DNA from 3 places in the Hominiventricola filiformis genome. Region 2 is predicted to be linked to each of the others. Evidence: predicted binding sites of a transcription regulator. Region 2 holds the regulator's gene; each other region holds the start of a gene.

Region 1 (7,626 bases), 120 kb from region 2:
ATGACTATGAGCCAAAATATATTACCATCCGCGGAAAAGGAGATATTCTTGCAGGACTTCGTAAAGAAGCGAAGAAGGCAGACAAAGTATATCTCGCAACTGACCCGGACCGTGAGGGAGAAGCAATTTCCTGGCATCTTTCCAAAGCCCTGGGACTGGACAGCAAAAAGATGTACCGGATTACGTTCAATGAGATTACGAAGACCGCAGTCAGAGAATCCATCAAGAATGCACGGGAAATTGATATGGATCTGGTGGATGCGCAGCAGGCGAGACGTATGGTGGATCGTATGGTGGGTTATCGGATCAGTCCGATTCTGTGGGCGAAGGTGAAGAGAGGTTTAAGTGCCGGAAGAGTACAGTCCGTAGCACTTCGGATCATTGCCGACAGGGAAGAAGAGATCAATGCATTTGTACCGGAGGAATACTGGAGTCTGGATGCACAGTTCCAGGTAAAAGGTGAGAGAAAAACCCTGGCTGCAAAGTTTTACGGAACTACTGAGGAGAAAATGGACATCCATTCCCGGCAGGAGATGGATCAGGTGCTTGCAGCAGTCAAAGATGCGGCTTTCCATGTGACAGATGTAAAGAAAGGGGAGCGCACCAAGAAGGCTCCGCTTCCGTTTACCACCAGTACTCTGCAGCAGGAGGCATCCAAGGTTTTAAACTTTTCCACATCCAAGACCATGCGTCTTGCACAGCAGTTATATGAAGGAATTGATATAGAGGGACAGGGAACGGTCGGTATTATCACCTATCTCCGTACGGACTCCACCCGTGTGTCCGAGGAGGCATCCCGGATGGCGACAGAATATATCAGCCAGACATATGGAGAAGAGTACCTGCACCGGGGAGAAACTAAGAAGAGTTCTGGTAAGAAGATTCAGGACGCCCATGAGGCAATCCGTCCTACGGATATCACCAGACTCCCGGCGGCTGTCAAGGACTCTCTTTCCAGAGACCAGTTCCGTCTCTATCAGCTGATCTGGAAACGGTTTACTGCCAGCTGCATGGCAGATGCAAAATACAACACCATGGCAGTGAAGATCGATGGAGGTGGATACCGGTTTACCGTATCTGCATCCACGGTTGCCTTTGATGGATTCATGTCTGTCTATGTACAGGATGAAGAGGAAAAAGGTGGCAGCATGAATCTCTTAAAGGAGCTTGGACCGGACAGCGAACTGACGCTTAAAGAACTGGAAGACAAACAGCATTTTACCCAGCCGCCCGCCCATTATACGGAGGCTGCTCTTGTAAAGACGCTGGAGGAGCTTGGAATCGGAAGACCGAGTACCTATGCGCCGACCATCAGCACCATTATTGCCCGCCGCTATGTGGCAAAGGAAGGAAGAAACCTGTATCTGACCGAGCTTGGAGAGGTGGTCAACAATATGATGAAGCAGGCTTTCCCGAGTATTGTGGAACCGGATTTCACGGCCAATGTGGAGTCTCTTCTTGACATGGTAGAGGAAGGAAAAGTCAGCTGGAAAACGGTAGTCAGCAATTTTTATCCGGATCTGGAGGAAGCTGTGAAAAAAGCAGAGGAAGATCTGGAGAAAGTACAGATTCGGGACGAAGTGTCTGATGTGGTCTGCGAGCAGTGCGGACGGAACATGGTAGTCAAATACGGACCGCATGGAAAATTCCTGGCTTGTCCTGGATTCCCGGAATGTCGGAATACCAAGCCGTATCTGGAGAAGATCGGCGTGAAATGTCCGAAATGCGGAAAAGAGGTTGTGCTCAGACGTTCTTCCAAAGGTCGGAAATTCTACAGTTGTGAAGGCTATCCGGACTGTGATTTTATATCCTGGAAACGCCCGGAAAATCCGACAGAAAATCCGGTTTCTGTCCCGGTAGAGAAGGAAAACAAATAATTTCTGAAAATGATTGAAATATACAGATAAATATGCTAAGATGCAAGGTGCGGCTGCGTGGGGCAGCTGCACTTTGTGCGTTTACAGGAGAGAGAAAAAATGAGTGTACAGTTATTAGACAAAACAAGAAAAATTAATAAACTTCTGCATAATAACAGCTCCAGTAAGGTTGTGTTTAACGATATCTGCCGTGTACTTTCCGATATTCTGGATTCTAATGTTCTGGTAATCAGTAAAAAGGGAAAAGTACTTGGTATCGGTGACTGCATCGGTGTGGATGAGATTCATGAGTTGATTGTGGATCAGGTGGGAAGTCTGATTGATCCACTGCTAAATGAGAGACTGCTCGGTATTCTTTCTACAAAAGAAAATGTCAATCTGCAGACTCTGGGGTTTGATACGGAAGATATCCGCAAATACCATGCGCTTGTAACTCCGATCGACATTGCAGGAGAGCGTCTTGGAACTTTATTTATGTACAAATATGAGAATGACTATGATATCGACGATATCATTTTAAGTGAATACGGTACGACCGTTGTAGGTCTTGAGATGATGCGTTCCGTTCATGAGGAGAATGCCGAGGAGATCCGCAGACAGCATATCGTACAGTCTGCAATCAGTACCCTGTCCGTGACAGAACTGGAAGCTATTCTTCTGATTTTCAAGGAAATGAAGGGAAATGAATGTACGCTTGTAGCAAGCCGTATTGCAGATAAAGCAGGCATTACCCGTTCCGTCATCGTCAATGCCCTGCGAAAATTCGAGAGTGCAGGTGTGATCGAATCCCGTTCTTCCGGTATGAAAGGCACCAATATCAAGGTAGTCAATGACTGCGTTTTTGAGGAACTGGAGAAGGCGGAAAAAAGCAGAGCCGTACTGAAAAAATATTAAAAAACCCATTGACATTTTCCTGCAATCATACTAATATAATGATCAAGGGTTAGCACTCAAGCAAAGTGAGTGCTAGCAAATGAATTTAGACTGTAGACAGACAGGAGGAATTATCATGAAGTTAGTACCTTTGGGTGACAGAGTTGTATTAAAACAGACAGAGAAAGAAGAGACCACCAAATCCGGAATCATTCTTGCAGCAAAAGCACAGGAGAAACCGGTAACGGCTGAGGTTATTGCCGTAGGACCTGGCGGAATGGTAGACGGAAAAGAAGTTACCATGCAGGTAAAAGTTGGCGATCAGGTAATCTACTCCAAATACGCAGGCAACGAAGTAAAGCTTGACGAGGAAGAGTATGTTATCGTAAAACAGAGTGATATTCTTGCAATTGTAGAATAAATATGATGTCAGTATGACAGGAGGAATATAGTCATGGCTAAAGATTTAAAATATGGCGTTGACGCCAGAAAAGCACTGGAAGCCGGTGTAAATAAACTTGCAGATACCGTTCGTGTAACGATCGGACCGAAAGGAAGAAACGTAGTCCTTGACAAACAGTTCGGTGCTCCGCTGATCACTAACGATGGTGTTACCATCGCAAAAGAGATTGAACTGGAAGATCCGTTCGAGAACATGGGCGCACAGCTGGTAAAAGAAGTAGCTACCAAGACCAACGATGTAGCCGGTGACGGTACTACGACCGCTACTGTTCTTGCTCAGGCAATGATCCACGAAGGAATGAAGAACCTGGAAGCAGGTGCTAACCCGATTGTCCTGAGAAAAGGTATGAAGAAAGCAACTGACAAAGCTGTAGAAGCAATCGCAGCTATGAGCAGCAAAGTATCCGGAAAACATCAGATGGCAAGAGTTGCAGCAATTTCTGCCGGAGATGACAAAGTAGGCGATATGGTTGCAGACGCTATGGAGAAAGTAGCGAACGACGGTGTTATTACCATCGAAGAGTCCAAGACCATGCAGACCGAGCTGGATGTAGTAGAAGGTATGCAGTTCGACCGTGGATACATTTCCGCATACATGGCAACTGATACTGAGAAGATGGAAGCAGTTCTGGATGATCCGTACATCCTGATTACTGATAAGAAGATTTCTAATATCCAGGAGATCCTCCCGGTACTGGAGCAGCTGGTACAGTCCGGTAAGAAACTGCTCATCATCGCAGAGGATATCGAGGGCGAAGCTCTGACCACTCTGGTACTGAACAAACTGCGTGGAACTTTCACTGCTGTAGGAGTAAAAGCTCCGGGCTATGGTGACAGAAGAAAAGCAATGCTGCAGGATATCGCAATCCTGACCGGTGGTACCGTAATCTCCGAGGAGATTGGTCTTGAACTGAAAGATGCTACCATTGATATGCTTGGACGTGCAAAATCTGTAAAAGTACAGAAAGAATCTACCGTTATTGTAGATGGTCTTGGCGACAAAGAGGCAATTGCTGATCGTGTTAAGACAATTAAAGCTGAGATTGAGAACACCAAATCTGAATTTGATAAAGAAAAACTTCAGGAGCGTTTTGCAAAACTGTCCGGTGGTGTAGCTGTTATCCGCGTAGGTGCTGCTACCGAGACCGAGATGAAAGAAGCAAAACTTCGTATGGAAGATGCACTGGCAGCTACCAGAGCAGCAGTTGAAGAAGGTATTATCTGCGGTGGTGGATCTGCTTACATCCATGCTTCCAAAGAGGTTGCAAAACTGGTTGATACGCTGGAAGGTGATGAGAAGACCGGCGGTAAGGTGATCCTGAAAGCACTGGAAGCTCCGCTGTTCCACATCGCTGTAAATGCAGGACTGGAAGGCGCTGTTATCATCAACAAGGTACGTGAGTCTGAAGTTGGTGTTGGCTTCGATGCTTACAATGAGCAGTATGTCAACATGGTAGAGGCAGGTATTCTGGATCCGGCTAAGGTTACCAGAACAGCTCTGCAGAATGCAACAAGCGTTGCATCTACATTCCTGACTACTGAGGCATGTGTTGCCAATATCAAAGAGCCGGTTCCGGCTGCTGCTCCGGCAGGTGGCGGAATGGGAATGATGTAATTTCCGAATTTTAAAGCTGCGGGTTTTCCCGCAGCTTTTTTCAGTTCCATCAGAAAACCCATTGACATTAAGTGACCGATCTGGTAGACTGTTTTAAACGTCATTAGATATTATTATTTTTACTAGAAGAAGAGGTACTTATTAATAATTCTAATAAAACAAAAATACAGGAAAGAGAGGAAAAGAGATGGGAAAAATTATCGGTGAAGGCATTACATTTGATGATGTTCTTCTTGTTCCGGCCTACTCAGAAGTGATCCCGAATCAGGTGAAGCTGGAGACATGGCTTACCAAAACGGTAAAACTGAATATTCCGCTGATGAGTGCAGGAATGGATACGGTAACGGAAAGCCGCATGGCAATTGCGATGGCCAGACAGGGTGGTATTGGTATCATCCATAAAAATATGTCAATTGAGGAGCAGGCGGAAGAGGTAGATAAGGTAAAACGTTCCGAGAACGGTGTTATTACGGATCCTTTCTCTTTATCTCCGGAACACACACTGGCAGATGCCGATGAGCTGATGGCAAAATACCGGATTTCCGGCGTGCCGATTACGGAAGGAAAGAAACTGGTTGGTATTCTGACAAACCGTGATCTGAAATTTGAGACTGATTTTTCCAAGAAGATTAAAGAGTCCATGACTTCTGAAAATCTGGTTACTGCTCCGGTAGGCATTACTCTGGAAGAAGCAAAGGTGATTCTCGGAAAAGCAAGAAAAGAAAAACTTCCAATCGTAGATAAAGATTTCAACCTGAAAGGTCTTATTACGATTAAGGATATTGAAAAACAGATCAAATATCCGCTGGCAGCAAAGGATGCACAGGGACGTCTTCTCTGCGGTGCAGGTATTGGCATTACAGCCAACGTTCTGGATCGTGCCAAAGCATTGATCGACGCTCATGTTGATGTGCTGGTACTGGATTCTTCCCACGGACATTCTGCAAATGTCATCCGTTGTCTGGATATGCTGAAAAATGCATACCCGGATGTGCCGGTTATCGCAGGAAACGTGGCAACCGGAGCAGGAACGGAAGCTCTGATCAAAGCTGGTGCAGACGCTGTCAAAGTTGGTATCGGACCTGGTTCTATCTGTACTACCCGTGTTGTATCCGGTGTGGGTGTTCCGCAGATCAGTGCAGTTATGGACAGCTACGAAGTAGCTGATAAATATGGAATTCCGGTCATCGCCGATGGCGGTATCAAATATTCCGGAGACATTACAAAAGCACTGGCAGCAGGTGCCAATGTCTGCATGATGGGAAGTATCTTCGCAGGCTGCGATGAGAGCCCGGGATCTTTTGAACTGTATCAGGGAAGAAAATATAAAGTATATCGTGGAATGGGTTCCATTGCCGCTATGGAGAACGGATCCAAAGACCGTTATTTCCAGAGCGATGCAAAGAAACTGGTTCCGGAAGGTGTGGAAGGACGTGTTGCATACAAGGGTTATGTGGAAGATACGATTTTCCAGCTTCTGGGAGGGCTTCGTTCCGGTATGGGTCTGTGCGGCGCACCGGATATCGAGACTCTGAAGACAAAAGCACAGTTTGTCAAAATTTCTGCAGCATCTCTGAAAGAGAGCCATCCGCACGATATTCATATCACCAAAGAAGCACCGAACTACAGTGTAAACGAATAATAACTGTGAAGCCAGTTGATAAAAAATTCCGGCAGGAGATTTCTCTTCCGGAATTTTTTACGTTGTTTTGACGATTTTTTAACACTCTTTTTGGTTGCAAAACCTGTAAGCTGATGTTACATTAGAAACGTGATAAGGAATGAAAAGAGTTTAAGAGAAATGGAAAGGACATGAAAGAAGTATGAGAAAGACAAAAATTGTATGTACACTGGGACCGGCAACTGATGATGAGAACGTAATGCGCCAGTTGATGCTGGAAGGAATGTCCGTGGCGCGAATGAATTTTTCCCATGGAAGCCATGAGGAACAGAAAAAAAGACTGGATATGGTGAAAAAACTCCGGAAAGAACTGGGACTCCCGGTGGCAGCACTCCTGGATACCAAGGGACCGGAGATCCGTATTGGAGATATTGAGGGCGGCAAAGTCGAACTGAAAAAAGGACAGACATTTGTTCTTACGACAGAAGATATTGTTGGAAATGCAGAGATAGTAAGCATTACTTATAAACAGCTTTACAAAGATGTAAAACCGGGAGATTCCATCCTGATTGATGATGGACTCATCGGCATGGAAGTGCAGAAAATCGAAGGAGAAGAGATTGTCTGCCAGGTGAAGAACGGCGGTTTCATCTCCAACCACAAGGGTGTCAATGTTCCGGGCGTGGAACTGAAGATGCCTTTTGTCAGCCAGAAAGATTATGAGGATATCGTGTTTGCGGCTGAGCAGGATTATGATTTTATTGCTGCTTCCTTCACAAGAACGGCAGATGATATTCTGGAGATCCGTAAGATTCTGGAAGAAAAAGGCGGACAGTACATTCATATTATTGCGAAGATTGAAAATATGCAGGGAGTGGAGAACTGTGAGGAGATTCTGCGCGTGGCAGACGGTATCATGATAGCCCGTGGTGATATGGGTGTGGAGATTCCGCTGGAGGAAGTGCCGGTTATTCAGAAAAAACTGATTCGTATGGCGCTGAAAGCGAGCAAACCGGTTATCACCGCGACCCAGATGCTGGATTCTATGATCAAGAACCCGAGACCGACCCGTGCAGAGACCTCCGACGTGGCAAATGCCATCTATCAGGGAACCGGTGCCATCATGTTGTCGGGTGAGACGGCTGCAGGTGCATATCCGATCGAGGCAGTGCGCACCA
Region 2 (7,626 bases):
GTGCTGCAGCGGTCGGCTCATTGATGATACGTTTTACATCCAGTCCTGCGATCTTACCTGCATCTTTGGTTGCCTGTCTCTGTGCGTCATTGAAGTATGCCGGAACAGTGATAACTGCCTCGGTTACTTTCTCGCCCAGATAGTTCTCTGCATCTGCTTTCAACTTCTGCAGGATCATAGCGGAAATCTCCTGCGGAGAATATTTCTTTCCTTCGATGTCTACTTTATAATCAGTTCCCATATGTCTCTTGATGGAAGAGATGGTTTTCTCGGAGTTAGTAACTGCCTGACGTTTTGCCGGCTCTCCTACCAGACGCTCACCAGTCTTTGTAAATGCTACGATAGACGGTGTTGTTCTTGCTCCTTCTGTATTTGCAACAACCGTAGGTTTTCCACCTTCCATTACGGCTACACAAGAGTTCGTTGTTCCTAAGTCAATACCAATAATCTTGCTCATTTCTTTTTCCTCCTGAAAAATATATCTCTGAAAAATAGTTAATTGACAACTTTTACCATGCTGTGACGAAGCACTGCATCCTTATATTTGTAACCCTTCTGGAATTCCTCAGATACTGTATTTTCTCCAAGTTCCTCATCCTCCGCATGCATCACTGCATTATGGAAATTCGGATCAAATTCCTGACCCACCGCTTCGATGGGGGTTACGCCCAAATCTGTAAGAACCGTGATCAGCTGTTTATAAATCATTTCCATTCCGCTGGCTACCGGTCCGTCTTTCTGATCTTCCGGAATACTCTTCAAGCCTCGCTCAAAGTTATCTACTACCGGAAGCAGTTTCTCGATCACATCTCTTGCTCCCACCATGTACATCTGGGATTTCTCCTTTTCTGTACGGTTTCTGAAGTTTTCAAACTCCGCAAGCTGACGTTTTACTTTATCGGTCAGTTCTGCGATCTGCTCATCTTTCTTGTCTTTTTTCTCTTTCTTCTTTCCGAAGAATCCTTTTTTGTCAGGTTCCGCATCGGCTTTTGTTTCTTCTGTCTCGGCCGTCTCAGTGGCTTCTGCTTCAGCAGTATCTTCTGCTTTTACTTCTTCCTCCTGAATCTCCGGTTCCTGTTCCATTGTCTTGTTTTCTTCCACCGTTGTTCCGCCTTTCTATTTATGAAAAACATCATCCAGCTGATCCATCATGGCTTTCAGCTTACCCATAACGTTCTCGTAATCCATTCTCTTGGGACCAATGATTCCAATGGTACCCTGAAGTCCTTCGCCCAGTTCGTAGGTTGCAGTGACAACACTGCAGTCCTTCATGGATTTTACCGGTGTCTCATTACCGATATATACCTGAATTCCTTTTTCGTCTTTGTTCAGTGTGTCTGTAACCAGATCTACCAGGTTCTGCTTCTCCTCCAGTGTCTGTATCAGTTCACTGGCCTTTCCGTTCTCACTTAATTCCGGATAACGGAAAATGTTTGTGGCCCCGCCGGTGTAGATCTCCATTCCCTCATCGGAATGAATCGCTTCGGCGACTGCATCCACCACATCACTGACGATGTTGCTGTGAATACCGGCCTGTTCTTTCATGCTGGAAATCATCTGAAGATTGATTTCCTGAATGGTCTTTCCATTCAGCATGGTATTCAGCAGGATATTAAGCTTCAGAATACTTTCATCACTCAGTTCCTCACAGACCGGTAAGAGTTTGTTGCGGATCACATTTCCTTCCGCTACAATCACCGCCAGGATCTGATTGGCATCCACACGGGACAACTGAATGAATTTCAGTTTGTTCTGATGATACTGTGGAGTGGAAACCATCGTGGCATAATTGGTATCATTTGCCAGAATCTTTACCACCTGCTTCAGCACACTTTCCAGCCGGTCGGTACGCTGAACCATCAGTTCCTGAAGTTCCGTCACTTCCCGGTCTTTTTCCTGCATCAGGTAATCCACATACAGCCGGTATCCTTTATCGGAAGGAATTCTTCCGGCGGAAGTGTGGGGTTGAATGATGTAACCCATCTCTTCCAGATCCGACATTTCATTGCGGATGGTAGCAGAGGAAAGCTTCAGGTCCGGATCCTTCGATATGGTTCTCGATCCTACCGGTTCTCCGGTCTCCATGTAATTCTGGATAATTACTTTTAAAATCTTTTTCTTTCTTTCATCCAGTTCCATGGTACTCTCTCCTTTCTTCTGCCTGTTAGCACTCAACATTTAAGAGTGCTAACATTTCCTGTAACTTAAGATAGCACCACCTATAGTGCTTTGTCAAGTGTATTTTCTATTTTTTTGTGGAGATTTTGTGAACACGAAAAAACCATGTAGAAAACTGAATCATCCACATGGTTTCCGTATTTATTCTTCTGTACTTTCTTCTGCTGTTTCTTCCTCTGTGTCCTCACCAGACTGTCCGTCTTCGGATCGTGTCTTCAGAAAGGTATATTCTCTCTGCGCATCTCCATCATCCGGATAGCTTTCCAGATAGGTTTCCATTTTCTGAAGAGCAGTTGTAAAATCCCCTTTATATTCATACACTGCGATCTCCGATGCCAGCAGTTTCTGCAGGCATCCGCCATTTCCCATGGAAATACCGGCTTCCAGTGTTGATGCAGCTCCATCGTAATCCTGATTATCAAGCTGCCAGGAGGCTACTTTTTCATAGGCATCCTGATGTTTCACATTCCCGCTGTTCAGATAATTCTGATAAAGGGTTATGGCATATTCCGGATTCCCCATCTCATTGTAAAGCTGCGCCTGCCAGTAGATTCCTTCCGTATTTCCCTCTTTTACTGCGGTTTCCAAATAGGACTTTGCATTGGTATAATCTTCCATATAATAAGAGAGTCTTCCCAGCATAATTTTATCTTTCTTCGAAGTCATCCCCATGGCACTGGCGAAATCCGCATTGGCAGCTTCCCTGTTCTCTGCTGCCCGATAGAGCAGTCCTCTGGTCAGATACATTTCCTGGCTTTTCTTTACATCCAGAACTGCACTGCAGACAGTGATGGCATCCTCCGTATTTCCTTCTGCATACAGTGCCGATGCTTTATAGGCTGCAATGTCCATCTCCAGGTTTCCCACATACATATCGGAAAGTCCCAATGCTTCATCATAGGAAGCAACTGCCGCTTCATAGTCTCCTTCTTTTGCCTGTTCCATACCCTGGGAGCGAAGCGTCATCTGCTGCTCCTGTACAGCCTTGCTGTTTCCACAGCCCGCCATCAGAATCATGCAGAACATGGCAGCCATAACTGCAGTTATTCGATGCTTTCTCATAGGTTTTCCTCCTTCTCCCAGAATTTCCGATTCATGGTGCATGCCAGAATCACTTTTTCCGGAAGCCGCTCATATTGCTGTCCCAGCTTATAACCCAGAAGCTTCCCGGCACTCTGTGTCATCACCTGAATCATCAGCCATGGTTTTCCGATCCTGATACAATAGGAAAGACTTTTCTTTACAAGACGGATTCCCTCAGATTCTGACCGAATACCGCCAAAAATCTCCGGATGCATGGTCTGGGATACCGCCAGATCAAAATTCCGGTGGAACTGTTCCAGGGCACTGTAATTATGAGAATGCACCACCTGCGCATCTGCGCAGTAAGCGATCTTTCCGCCTTTTTTCACAATAGTTCCCGCATAGATCATATCCTCATTAAAAATGGTCCTTTTCACAAATCCACCCAGTTCCAGATATTTGTCCCGCCTCCATGCCGCACACACATTGGAACAGAAAAAGGTCTTGATTCCAAGTATCGGAAGATCTTCTTTTCCCTTGATTCTGCTCTCCTCCGGATAGTTAAAACTTCTTGTATATTTTTCCACTTCCCTGCAGTTCTCTTTTGGCAGCTGTCTTGCATAGGCAGCCCAGACTTCCGGATCATCAAAAGCCTTCAGAAGTGTCCCTGCCATATGTTCATCCGCCGGAATGGCATCCTGCGTCATGCAGATCACTACATCTGCGTCTGACATGCGGATTCCCTGGTCTCTGGTTCCGCCATGGTCAAACTCCGCCCTGGTCACATGATGTACTTCCGCTTTCGGATGGTCTTTCAGAATCTCTGCCGGAAAACAGGCCTCCTCCGTATTCATCAGTATGATTCTGTTTACCGGATAGTCCTGCGCTTCCAGAAGGGAGAGCAGCTGTTCCAGCTCTTTGCCCGGATGATATACCGGGATCAGTACGTCTGCCGTTCTTTTCATTTACCTGTCTCTTTCTTACTTTCTTTCTGATAAAAAAAGCGAGGAAGTATTTTCTTCCTCGCCTGATGTCTGAAATCAATATCCGGTCTCTGTTGTAATCTGGCTGGAGATTGCTTTTACTTCATCTGACGGCTGATAATCCGTTGTACCGAACAGATACTCATGAAGCTGTTTTACATTTTCTTCCAGATTTACCGGAATTACACAGGAGCCTTTGCCCTTTACAGTAGCAGCCGCCTTGTCAAACGGGAAACCGGTGGTATCCACGATATCGTAGGTCAGAAGCTGCGGAGCCATTGCAAGAAGCTCATCGTTGGTATAATTGGTAGCTGCCAGCGGGAATACAGCATCGATAATATCATTTACCTGGCTGATATCCATGGTCTTTGCCTTGCTGACAATCTGCATGATTACTTCTCGCTGACGCTCAGTACGCTTGAAGTCATCACCTGCAGTATAACGGATACGGCAGTAGGAAGTTGCCTGTACACCGTCCAGTGTCTGAAGTCCGGTCTTTGTCAACGGAGTAGTCTTCACGCCGGTAACCTCGGATGTCTCTACAATGTAGTTATTCAGATGCTCAATCTCAGCATCATCAACGTCAATGTCAATGCCGCCCAGGAGATCAATTGCCTTGGTCATTGCCGCAAAGTCCACACTGATATAATACTGGATATCCAGATCCAGGTTCTTATTCAGCATGCTCATGGCCTGCTGCGGACCACCTGCGGAATATGCACCATTACACTTGTTGAACTTTCCATTCGTCAAATCAAGATAGGTATCACGGTATACACTGACCAGTTTTACTTCTTTGGTATCATTATTGATACTTGCAATAATGACGGTGTCACTTCTGTTTCCGCTTCCCAGCTGTCCTGCCTGACGGGTATCGAGGCCGAAAAGTGCCACCGTTGTATATCCCTTCATGGACTCCAGGGTAGATTCCTGAATTGTGTCATTCACTTCTACTTTTTCCGGGTCTACCTTCGGCTTCTGGAGCTTATCCAGCTTGCTTACTACCCAGAATCCAAGCACCAGAATCAGAATTACCGCGATCTCGATACCGAAGATCATCATGCGCTTTTTCTTTCTGGCCGCTTTTTTCTTAGCTCCCCCTCTGCTTCCTTTCGCTGACGCGGTCTTCGCAGAAGATGTCTTATGAGCCGTAGCTTTTTTCGAAGTCGTCTTTTTCATCGTTTCTTTTGCCATAGTTCATCCTTTCTACGCCTGTTAATAAGCATTCTTATTTACAAAGCCCTTGAAGAACGTAAGAAACAGAATTTTAAAATCCAGTCCCATAGTCCAGTTCTCAATGTAATACAGGTCGTATTCAATACGCTTTTTAATAGATGTATCCCCGCGGAAACCATTCACCTGCGCCCATCCGGTGAGTCCTGGGCGAACCTGATGTTTGATCATATAACGAGGAATCTCTTCACGGAATTTTTCCACGAAGAAGGGCCGTTCCGGTCTTGGACCTACAAGGCTCATGTCACCTTTCAGAATGTTGAACAGCTGCGGAAGCTCATCGATGCTGGTCCTCCGGATTACTTTGCCCACTGCTGTTACGCGGGGGTCATTTCGCACGGTCCAGGCTTTCTTTTCGCTTTTCTCAGACTGCACTTCCATAGATCGGAACTTATACATCTGAAATGTCTGGTTATGGAGTCCTACTCGCTCCTGTTTATATATCAACGGTCCTTTGGATGTTGTCTTTACCAAAATGGCCGTAACCAGCATCACTGGTGAAAAAAGGATAATGGCAACAACTGCGCCCACAATATCCACTGTCCGCTTGCAGACCATGTTAAACGTATTGGTCAGCGGCACATGTCTGATATTCACTACCGGAAGCCCCAGAAGATCTTCTGTATAGGGTCTCGTCGGTATAATATCATTATAGTCCGGAACGAATTTTGTATGCACGCCGGACTTCTCGCAGATCGCAACGATCCGCTTCAATTTATAGTATTCCCGGAGAGCAAGCGTAATCGCAATCTCATCCAGGCGGTTATTCTCCAGAATCTGTTCCAGTTCTTCCGTTGTTCCGAGGACCGGCACATTTTTGTAAGTATATCCCGTCTCTTTGTTATCATCCAGAATTCCGCACACACGGTATCCCCACTGAGGATTCGCATAGATACGGTCGATGAATGCCTCTGCTGCACTGCTGTATCCTACAAAAATAATGTGGCGCAGGTTAAATCCGCTCTTTCGTATCTTTCTGAGACAGATACGAATCAGATTACGGACAAGAATCTCCATCACAATGTTGACTACACAGAAGTAGAACAGCATGGTTCTGGAATATTCATATGCATAACCGTTATATTCCCTCAACAGGAAAAATACAGCCATGACAATCAGCAGTCCAAATGCATTGGCCTTGACAATATTACCAATCTCAAGCCTGCGGCCCTGTACTCTCTTTGCCGTATACATGTTAAATGCCAGATACAGCATCAGATACAACGGTACAATTCCAGCCAGAGCCACCATATAAAGGACAAACCCAAGTCCAGGTGGATCACGCAGAATTACAAACTTATAGACCCAGGCCAGAAAATATGATACGCAAATGACGGCGGCATCTATTACAACATGAATCCGATTAAAATACCGTTGGTTATCCTTAATCAAATTTTCTCACCTATAATTCCCCCTTCGCTGCATCCTGTCAGGAACATCCTGTCTATTTTCCAAGCCGCAACAGATTTCGCAGTAATTCCAGCTCAATTGCCAGACAGCGAATCACATGCTGCTTTCCAAAAGATGTTCTTCTGTCCGGATTCGATCTGCACAGCTGAATTCCTCTTACGAGGCCTTCCCTGTAATCCCTGCCCAGACCTTTCTTCACGAAAAAAAGATACTTTATCAGAAAACCCGCCAATAACAGCGGTGAATTCACTATAATCTGAATCAGCGGCATATTTTTGTAAATCAGGTAAAGATTGTTGCCCGCTGAGTGCACCACTTTAAAATGATTGTAGCGGGAACCGCTGGTGCCGCTTCCCACATGGTAAACCTTTGCTTCCGGTTCATACCAGTGATAATATCCCGCCAGTTTTGCCCGGTAGGACAAATCCATATCTTCCAGATAGGCAAAATGGGCTTCATCAAATCCACCCAGTCTTTCTGTCAGGCTCTTCCGGTATATTGCCGCTCCTGCACAGGAAGAAAAAATCTTCTGTCCACTACGGTAATTCTCCACCGGACGTCCCTTGCCTCTGGCCATTCCCCAGCCAAGGACGCAGTAAAAATCTCCCGCATCATCCATTTTGCTGTGATCATGGTACTGTATCATACATGCCTGACAGGAAAAACGCTTTCTGTCCTTCTTGATAGACGCAAGAAGCCGAAGTGCAAAATCCGGCTTGATCTCCGTGTCATTATTCAGAAGAATCACATATTCACTCTCGGCATACCGAAAACCTTCATTCACTGCCCGGCAGAAGCC
Region 3 (7,626 bases), on a different contig from region 2:
GGAACATCTCTTTCTGTCTTTACTCTGGACAAAAAACTGGACCATGCCTGGGATGACATGGTCCGGAAATATTTTCATCAGCAGGAAATTCCTTTCCAGCAGATGTAGGTATTTTATTTTGTCAGAAGCATCATAATTTCATTGCTGCGGTTCACAAATCTGGTCATGGCTTCCGGATTCAGAGGCTGGTGGCTGATCATGGCCAGATCATAGAGCTGCTCACAGATCATATTGCTGTGCTCACCCTCCGGATTCTGGAACAGATATTTCACCAGAGCATTGTTTGCATTCAGAACCAGAGTCGTAGTTGTGCCGAACATGGACGGATCCATACCGTACATATTGTACATCTTCATCATTTCCTGCATTCTCCGATTCTCCTCAGAGAGCGTGATCATGGAAGAAACCTTTTCATTCTTCAGTTTTTCCACTTTTACTTCCAGTTTGTCATTGTTCAGTGCTTTACGGAACAGTGCAGTCAATGCATCGGTTTCCCCTTTCAGCTCTTCCTCAGATACTTCTTCCTTCATGGAATCGGTCACATCAGCATCAATACGCTGGAATTTGACTTTCTCATTCTTTGCTTCCAGATGGCTGATAAACGGATTATCAATGTTGTCTTTCAGGATGACTGCATTCATCTTCTGCTCACGGAACATGTTGATGTACTGGCTCTGCTGGATCTCATCCGTTACATAGTAGATGGTGGTCTTCGGAGTTTCCTTCTCATCGCTGTCAGCCTTTTCTTCCGTCTTCTCTTCGGTCTTTTCTTCCACCTTGTCAGCATCACCATCAGTCGGATTCTCTGCTTCCAGATACTCGTTCATGGTCGTATATTTACCATCCAGATCCTTGAACAGTACATACTCCATCATACGCTCACAGAATTTTTCGTCCTTGATGCAGCCGAATTTGATAAACGGACTGATATCGTCCCAGTATTTCTCATAGTTCTCACGGTCTGTCTTACACATACCGCTTAACTTATCCGCTACTTTCTTGGTAATGTAATCAGAAATCTTCTTTACAAAACCGTCGTTCTGCAGCGCACTTCTGGATACATTCAACGGCAGATCCGGACAGTCGATGACACCTTTTAAGAGCATCAGGAATTCCGGAATGACTTCTTTGATATTATCAGCGATAAATACCTGATTGTTATACAGTTTGATAGTTCCCTCAATGGACTCATACTCCATATTGATCTTCGGGAAATAAAGAATTCCCTTCAGATTGAACGGGTAATCCATGTTCAGGTGAATCCAGAACAGCGGCTCCTTATAGTCGTTGAATACCTTGCGGTAGAACTCTTTATACTCTTCTTCGGTACACTCATTGGGATGTTTGGTCCACAGCGGCTGCGGATCACTTAAGGAAACCGGACGTTTGTTAATCTTCACCAGTTCTTTGGCAGGAGAAACTTCTTTCGTTTCCTTGGTGCCATCTTCTTTTTCGACTTCTTCCGTCTTGGCATCCTCATGAATATGTTCTACAACTACATCATCCTCGGTCAGTTCACTCTCATCGATGGTTTCGTATTCCTGTTCCCCATTTTCTTTTGCCAGATAAATGTTGACCGGCATAAAGGAACAGTATTTGCTGATGACTTCACGGGCACGGTACTCGTTGGCAAACTCGAGGCTCTCCTCATTCAGGAACAGGGTAATCTCGGTACCAACGGTCTTCTTCTCGCCGGTTACCATGGAGAACTCTGTACCACCGTCGCACTCCCAGTGTACCGGCTCTGCTCCCTCCTTATAAGAAAGAGTATCAATATGCACCTCATCTGCTACCATGAATGCGGAATAGAATCCCAGTCCAAAATGACCGATGATCTGATCCTCATTTGTCTTGTCCTTATACTGTGCGAGGAAATCCGTTGCGCCGGAAAATGCAATCTGGTTGATATACTCTTCCACCTCATCTGCGGTCATGCCAAGTCCGTTATCGATGAACTTCAGAGTCTTCTCATCCGGGTTCACCAGAACCTGTACCTGCGGTTTATATTTCTCCGGAAGTGTATACTCACCCATCATATCCAGCTTCTTCAGCTTGGTGATAGCATCGCATCCGTTGGAAATCAGTTCACGGAAGAAAATATCGTGGTCAGAATACAACCATTTTTTAATAATCGGGAAAATATTGTCGCTGTTAATGGAAAGTGATCCATGTTTTTCGCTCATATTATACACTGCCTTTCTTTCAAATAATTTCATTACTATGTACTATAATCCCACTCTTTCCAAAAGTCAAGGATTTTTTAGCACTCATCAAAGTTGAGTGCTAGCAGTTAAATCTGCTCGTATTTTTTGTTGTTTCTGCACAGTTCCTATGCTATAATAAAGAAAAAACTAGATTATATTGCACAATCTGAAGGAGTGGTGTTCATGTCAAAAAATTTTATCATTACATTAAACCGTGAATGCGGCGCAGGCGCTACCAACATTGCAAAGCTTCTGTCCAAAGAACTTGACATTCCCTACTATGACAAAGACATGTTCCGCATGGTCTCTGACAAAAGCGGTGTTCTGGAAGAATTTTTTCATGTAAATGATGAGCGCCCTGGAAACAACCTGCTGTACAAACTGATCAAAGAATTGAAACCGGCCAGTCAGAAACCATCTCTTGGAAAAGATATCGTTTCCCCGGATAACCTCTTCCGCTTCCAGTCTGAACTGATCAAAGAACTGGCAGAAAACGAATCCTGCATCATCATCGGCCGATGCGCAGATTATGTATTAAAGGATTACGATAATGTGGTGAATATTTTTGTATGTGGTGATATGGAGAGTAAAATTCATCGAATGATGTGGACATTTTCTCTGGAAAAAGAGGTGGCCGAGGAGCGGATCCGTGAGACAGATAAACAGCGTCATAAATATTACAACTACTATACCGGGAAAACCTGGGATACCGCATCCAATTATGATCTGTGCCTGAATACCGGTGACATGACCATCGAGGAAGCTGCTGAACAGATCAAACTGTACCTGAAACAAAAAGGGTTGATGAAATAATCATGATTGCAAAAAGGAGAATCCGAAATTGGGATTCTCCTTTTCTTTGCTTAATTTCAGTGCGGAACGTGGGACTTGAACCCACACGCCTCACGGCACAAGAACCTAAATCTTGCATGTCTGCCAATTCCATCAGTTCCGCTCATGTCCCATATGTTATCATCTGCACTCCAAAAAGTCAATTACAGAATTTTCAACACATCTGCCGCTGTAAATACCAGCATAAGCAATGGCTGGTGCAAAAGATACAAAAGCAGACTATGTCTGCCTGCTGCCTCCAAAAAAGGAACCGGCAAATGTATCCTCAGAGCATTCTTCACTTCTGGAAACTTCATAAACATTCCATACAGGAAATATCCGGTCAGATAAAGAAAAATCCATGGAAACAAAGGAAAGTAATCTCCGGAAAAAAATTCAGGATCCGGGAAACCAAGAAACGTCATAAAGAGTCCCCGATACAGGACTTTCGGCACCCTTCCAAAATGAAGTAATTCAAAGCCCCAAATTCCTCTGTTCACATTTCTTGTCAGTCCAAAAAGCAGGAAGCTTCCTGCGAATCCCATCCATGATGGAATCCGTTCCAACACTTTTGACAGCGGGATCAGAAGCAGCATAGCCGTTCCGGTAAAAGTCAGGATTCCAAACAGAATCTTTTCCGATGGCATAAACGCATACGTCACCCCAGTGATCAGAAGACCCCACGCTGAAATCACAAGCCCCCGTTTCAGATGCCTTTTTCCAAGATTCCAACAAAAGCCGGACAGCAGAATAAAAATCCAACAGATACTCTGCTGCCAGATATATCCCGGTCTCTCCACAAACCATGGAACATACAGTCCATAAATCTCTACCAGATCAAACATGCCATGATACAAAATCATACTGAGCAGAGTGATCCCCCTGATACTGTCCAGAAGGACATATCGTTCTTTCACTATTTCTTTTCCACCTTCTGCAATTCTTCCATCATTTTTGCATACAGTTCCGGAAGCTCTTTCTTAATGTTAGATGGTCTTCCATTTTTGCCAAGATAGCAATGAGCAGATGTAGCAGATGCCCGCAGTTCACCGGTCTTCTCATCCCTCATTTCATAGGAAATCTCATATTTTACTCCGCGGAAAGAAGATAGTTTTACATCAATACACACCCGGTCACCAAAATATGTCATGGCTTTGTAATCGCACTGCACACTTAAAACCGGGCTGATAATGCCAGCTTCCTCTACCTTTTTATACGGAAATCCCAGTTCATCCATATAGGCAATCCTAGCTTCCTCCATCCACCGGATATAATTGGAGTGATGGATGATGCCCATCTGGTCTGTTTCATAATACTGTGCCTGATGGATATAGTTCATAATCTTTTCCTCACATTCGTTCTGCATCTACTTATGTTCCATTATAGCAGACTAATCTGCTTTTTCAAACAGAATCGTGATGGTCGTTCCTTTTCCTTCCTCACTCTCTAACGTAAGCTCTGCATGATGCTGCGCTACCATATGTTTTACGATGGCAAGACCAAGCCCGGTACCTCCGGTTGCTTTGGAGCGGCTCTTGTCCACTCGGTAAAAACGTTCAAAGACTCTCTGCTGATGCTCTTTGGAGATACCGATTCCTGTATCTGCCACCTGAAGCATTACCTTTTCTCCTTTTGGCACCACCGTCACGGTCACACTTCCACCCGGATTATTATAACGAATGGCATTATCACATAAATTATAAAGTATCTCTTCCACCATCTCCCGATTTCCGGCCATATGGCAGGGTGTGCCTTTCAATTCCAGCGTTACATTATGCTTTTCCGCTTTTAACTGCAGCATATCCACACAGCTTTCTGCCAGAACATAGAGAGGCACCCTCTCAAATACCATATCCTCTGTCTCCATCACATCCAACTCTGACAGCCGGATAATATCATTAATCATGCTCAGAAGCCGATTGGCACTTCTGTGAATCTCCCCCGCAAAACGCGGCACATCCTGAGCAGAAGCCATACGGTGCTCAATGAGTTCTGCATAACCCGATATCGATGTCAGCGGTGTTTTCAACTCATGAGAAACATTTGCTGTAAAATCCTGCCGCATCTGAGCATTTTTCATAATATCATCATGCTGTTTCTTAATGGTCTGCACAAAGGGCACCAGTTCTTCGTATGTCTCTATCTCGCCGCATTCATCCAGATGACACCCCAGATAGTCAATTGGTTTCATCAATGTTTTTGTTGCACGGGTCGCCAGCACATAGCACATGCAAAAAATAGCCAGCGCCATCACACACACCATCGGAAAAGCATCTTTAAACATTCTCCAGATACTGGAAGTCTCTCTGGCTACACGAAGAACTGTTCCATCCTCCTGCCGGACTGCATAATAAAAAGCACTCTCATCCATGGTATCTGAACGTCTGACGGACTGTCCTTCTCCACTCCGTAAGGCCTGCGACACTTCCGGACGGTCTCCGTGATTACCAAGATTTCCCACATTCGCATCATTATCATAAAGGACAGAACCATCCTGGGCAATTAATGAAATTCTCAAATCATCCAGAGGCATTTCCCGCAGACCATTTTCTATGTCTGCCGTTTCGAAAACCCCTGTTTCCTGCAGCACCTGTATATCGATATCCAGCTCATCCATCACTTCTTTTTTAAAAAATTCATAGAAAACCGCTGTTACCAGCAGGGTAGTCAGCGTAATCGTAAAGAGAGCAACTAATATAAATTCCCGGCGTATCTTCTTTTTCACTCGATCATATACCCCACATTTCTCACGGTTTTAATCAGCGTACCTGTATTTTTCAGCTTCTGGCGCAATGTCTTGATATGTACATCCAGAGTTCTTGACTCTCCTTCAAAATCAATTCCCCAGATTCGCTCCATGATTACATCTCTGGACATAACAATTCCCTGATTCTGAATAAGCAGTTTCAAGAGCTCATATTCTTTAAAAGTAAGATCTACCGGCTCGTCCTTCACATATACCATATGCTTCTCACCGTCCAGGAAAATATCTCCTGCAGAAAGGAACTTCTCATCTTCCATATTCATGCTGCGACGCAAAAGTGCTTTTACACGTGAAATCAGCTCCATAATTCCGAAAGGCTTGGTAATATAATCATCTGCTCCCAGATCCAGTCCTTTGACTTTGTCAAGTTCTGTAGTCTTGGCCGTAATCATCATAATCGGAACCTTTCTGGTATCCGGAATCGATCTTATCTTTTTCAGTATCTCCAGACCATCCTCATCTGGAAGCATAATGTCCAGCAAAATACAATCCGGAACTTTTTCCGCCAACTGATGGTAAAAATCTTTCGCACATTCAAAATCCATTATCGTATAACCACTGTTTTTCAAAGCAAAACTTTCAATCTCCCGGATGTTCTGGTCATCCTCCACAATATAAATCAATGCCATACACCAAACCTCTGCCTTTCATCTACCTTATAAACCTAATTTATCTATTAACATATTATTCGTGGAATGTAAAGGCAGAAAGATAGAAATGTAAAATTTATGTAAAATTTTTTCAGACACAGAAAGACCAGAGGCGGGGGACCTCTGGTCTTTCTATAACAACTTTTCGTATATTTATGATGCTACCGCAATTAAAGAATAATCAAAAAAGGGAGGGTTTATTCATTAAGGGGGATTAAGGGGGGTACGGTACCATCTATAAATATTTAATTGAACAGGTAAGAAAGGAAACCAAACTGTTGTGGTATCGTTCTCACTTGTTGAACCTATTATACGTCCCTGACGGGCATATGTACATTGACAAAACACATAAAATTTCGACATTTTTAGACTTTTTTCCAAACAAAAGATCCAAATACTGCCTTGTCCTGTCAACGGATTGCCTCCTGATCCGTCATTTTTCGTCAGCATGCCAGAAACAAAAAAGACACTGGAAAACCAGTGTCTGATCAGTGAGACATCGGGGATTCGAACCCCGGACAACTTGATTAAAAGTCAAGTGCTCTACCAACTGAGCTAATATCCCATTCTTATGTAGCATTTCTTCTACCCAACTGGGCTAGCTGGATTCGAACCAGCGAAATGCAGGAGTCAAAGTCCTGTGCCTTAGCCGCTTGGCGATAGCCCATTATCTTTGATTCAGGGTGGATATAGGGATTCGAACCCTAGGCCTCCAGAGCCACAATCTGGCGCGCTAACCAACTGCGCTATACCCACCATATCAACTTTTTCATGAAGCAAAGCTTCAAATGTGCCCGAAGGGATTCGAACCCCCGACCCACGGCTTAGAAGGCCGTTGCTCTATCCAGCTGAGCTACGGACACATTTTATGGATAATTGCTATCCAAAGCGGGTGATGGGAATCGAACCCACGTATCTAGCTTGGAAGGCTAGTGTTCTACCATTGAACTACACCCGCAAGGTGTTTTTAAATTGTATGCTAATCGGGGTGACAGGATTCGAACCTGCGGCCTCCTGGTCCCAAACCAGGCGCTCTAGCCAAGCTGAGCCACACCCCGTTCCCGTTGCCCTCGTTCGGACACAAACAGTATTATATACACTTAGACGGGAAAAGTCAACAACTTTTTTAATTTTTTTCAAACTTTTTTCGATCACATTTTTAGGCCAGTTTTCTATT

The links. The regulator HrcA, encoded in region 2, represses chaperone genes, less so after heat shock. The targets are predictions, from matches to a motif close to TGTTAGCACTCNNNNNNNNNGAGTGCTAACA.
Region 1: the regulator HrcA is predicted to act here: its motif matches at 2,819-2,849, upstream of LKD36_RS00375 (co-chaperone GroES).
Region 3: the regulator HrcA is predicted to act here: its motif matches at 2,259-2,289, upstream of htpG (molecular chaperone HtpG).

Annotation. Positions count from the first base shown of each region.
Region 1 covers NZ_JAJEPS010000001.1:84,052-91,677, reverse strand. The annotation lists gene topA (type I DNA topoisomerase) at 1-1,877, shown strand, start outside; gene codY (GTP-sensing pleiotropic transcriptional regulator CodY) at 1,977-2,771, shown strand; gene LKD36_RS00375 (co-chaperone GroES) at 2,887-3,171, shown strand; gene groL (chaperonin GroEL) at 3,205-4,827, shown strand; gene guaB (IMP dehydrogenase) at 5,015-6,469, shown strand; gene pyk (pyruvate kinase) at 6,651-7,626, shown strand, end outside.
Region 2 covers NZ_JAJEPS010000001.1:204,123-211,748, forward strand. The annotation lists gene dnaK (molecular chaperone DnaK) at 1-457, opposite strand, end outside; gene grpE (nucleotide exchange factor GrpE) at 496-1,083, opposite strand; gene hrcA (heat-inducible transcriptional repressor HrcA) at 1,117-2,139, opposite strand; gene LKD36_RS00980 (tetratricopeptide repeat protein) at 2,320-3,240, opposite strand; gene LKD36_RS00985 (glycosyltransferase) at 3,237-4,166, opposite strand; gene LKD36_RS00990 (LCP family protein) at 4,242-5,378, opposite strand; gene LKD36_RS00995 (undecaprenyl-phosphate glucose phosphotransferase) at 5,400-6,809, opposite strand; gene LKD36_RS01000 (glycosyltransferase family 2 protein) at 6,862-7,626, opposite strand, start outside.
Region 3 covers NZ_JAJEPS010000010.1:103,306-110,931, forward strand. The annotation lists gene LKD36_RS11125 (DUF5721 family protein) at 1-108, shown strand, start outside; gene htpG (molecular chaperone HtpG) at 114-2,183, opposite strand; gene LKD36_RS11135 (cytidylate kinase-like family protein) at 2,388-3,017, shown strand; tRNA gene LKD36_RS11140 (tRNA-Leu) at 3,078-3,159, opposite strand; gene LKD36_RS11145 (heparan-alpha-glucosaminide N-acetyltransferase domain-containing protein) at 3,200-3,952, opposite strand; gene LKD36_RS11150 (acyl-CoA thioesterase) at 3,952-4,401, opposite strand; gene LKD36_RS11155 (sensor histidine kinase) at 4,426-5,760, opposite strand; gene LKD36_RS11160 (response regulator transcription factor) at 5,757-6,428, opposite strand; tRNA gene LKD36_RS11165 (tRNA-Lys) at 6,942-7,014, opposite strand; tRNA gene LKD36_RS11170 (tRNA-Gln) at 7,043-7,116, opposite strand; tRNA gene LKD36_RS11175 (tRNA-His) at 7,132-7,205, opposite strand; tRNA gene LKD36_RS11180 (tRNA-Arg) at 7,239-7,312, opposite strand; tRNA gene LKD36_RS11185 (tRNA-Gly) at 7,337-7,407, opposite strand; tRNA gene LKD36_RS11190 (tRNA-Pro) at 7,433-7,507, opposite strand; gene LKD36_RS11195 (metallophosphoesterase family protein) at 7,625-7,626, opposite strand, start outside.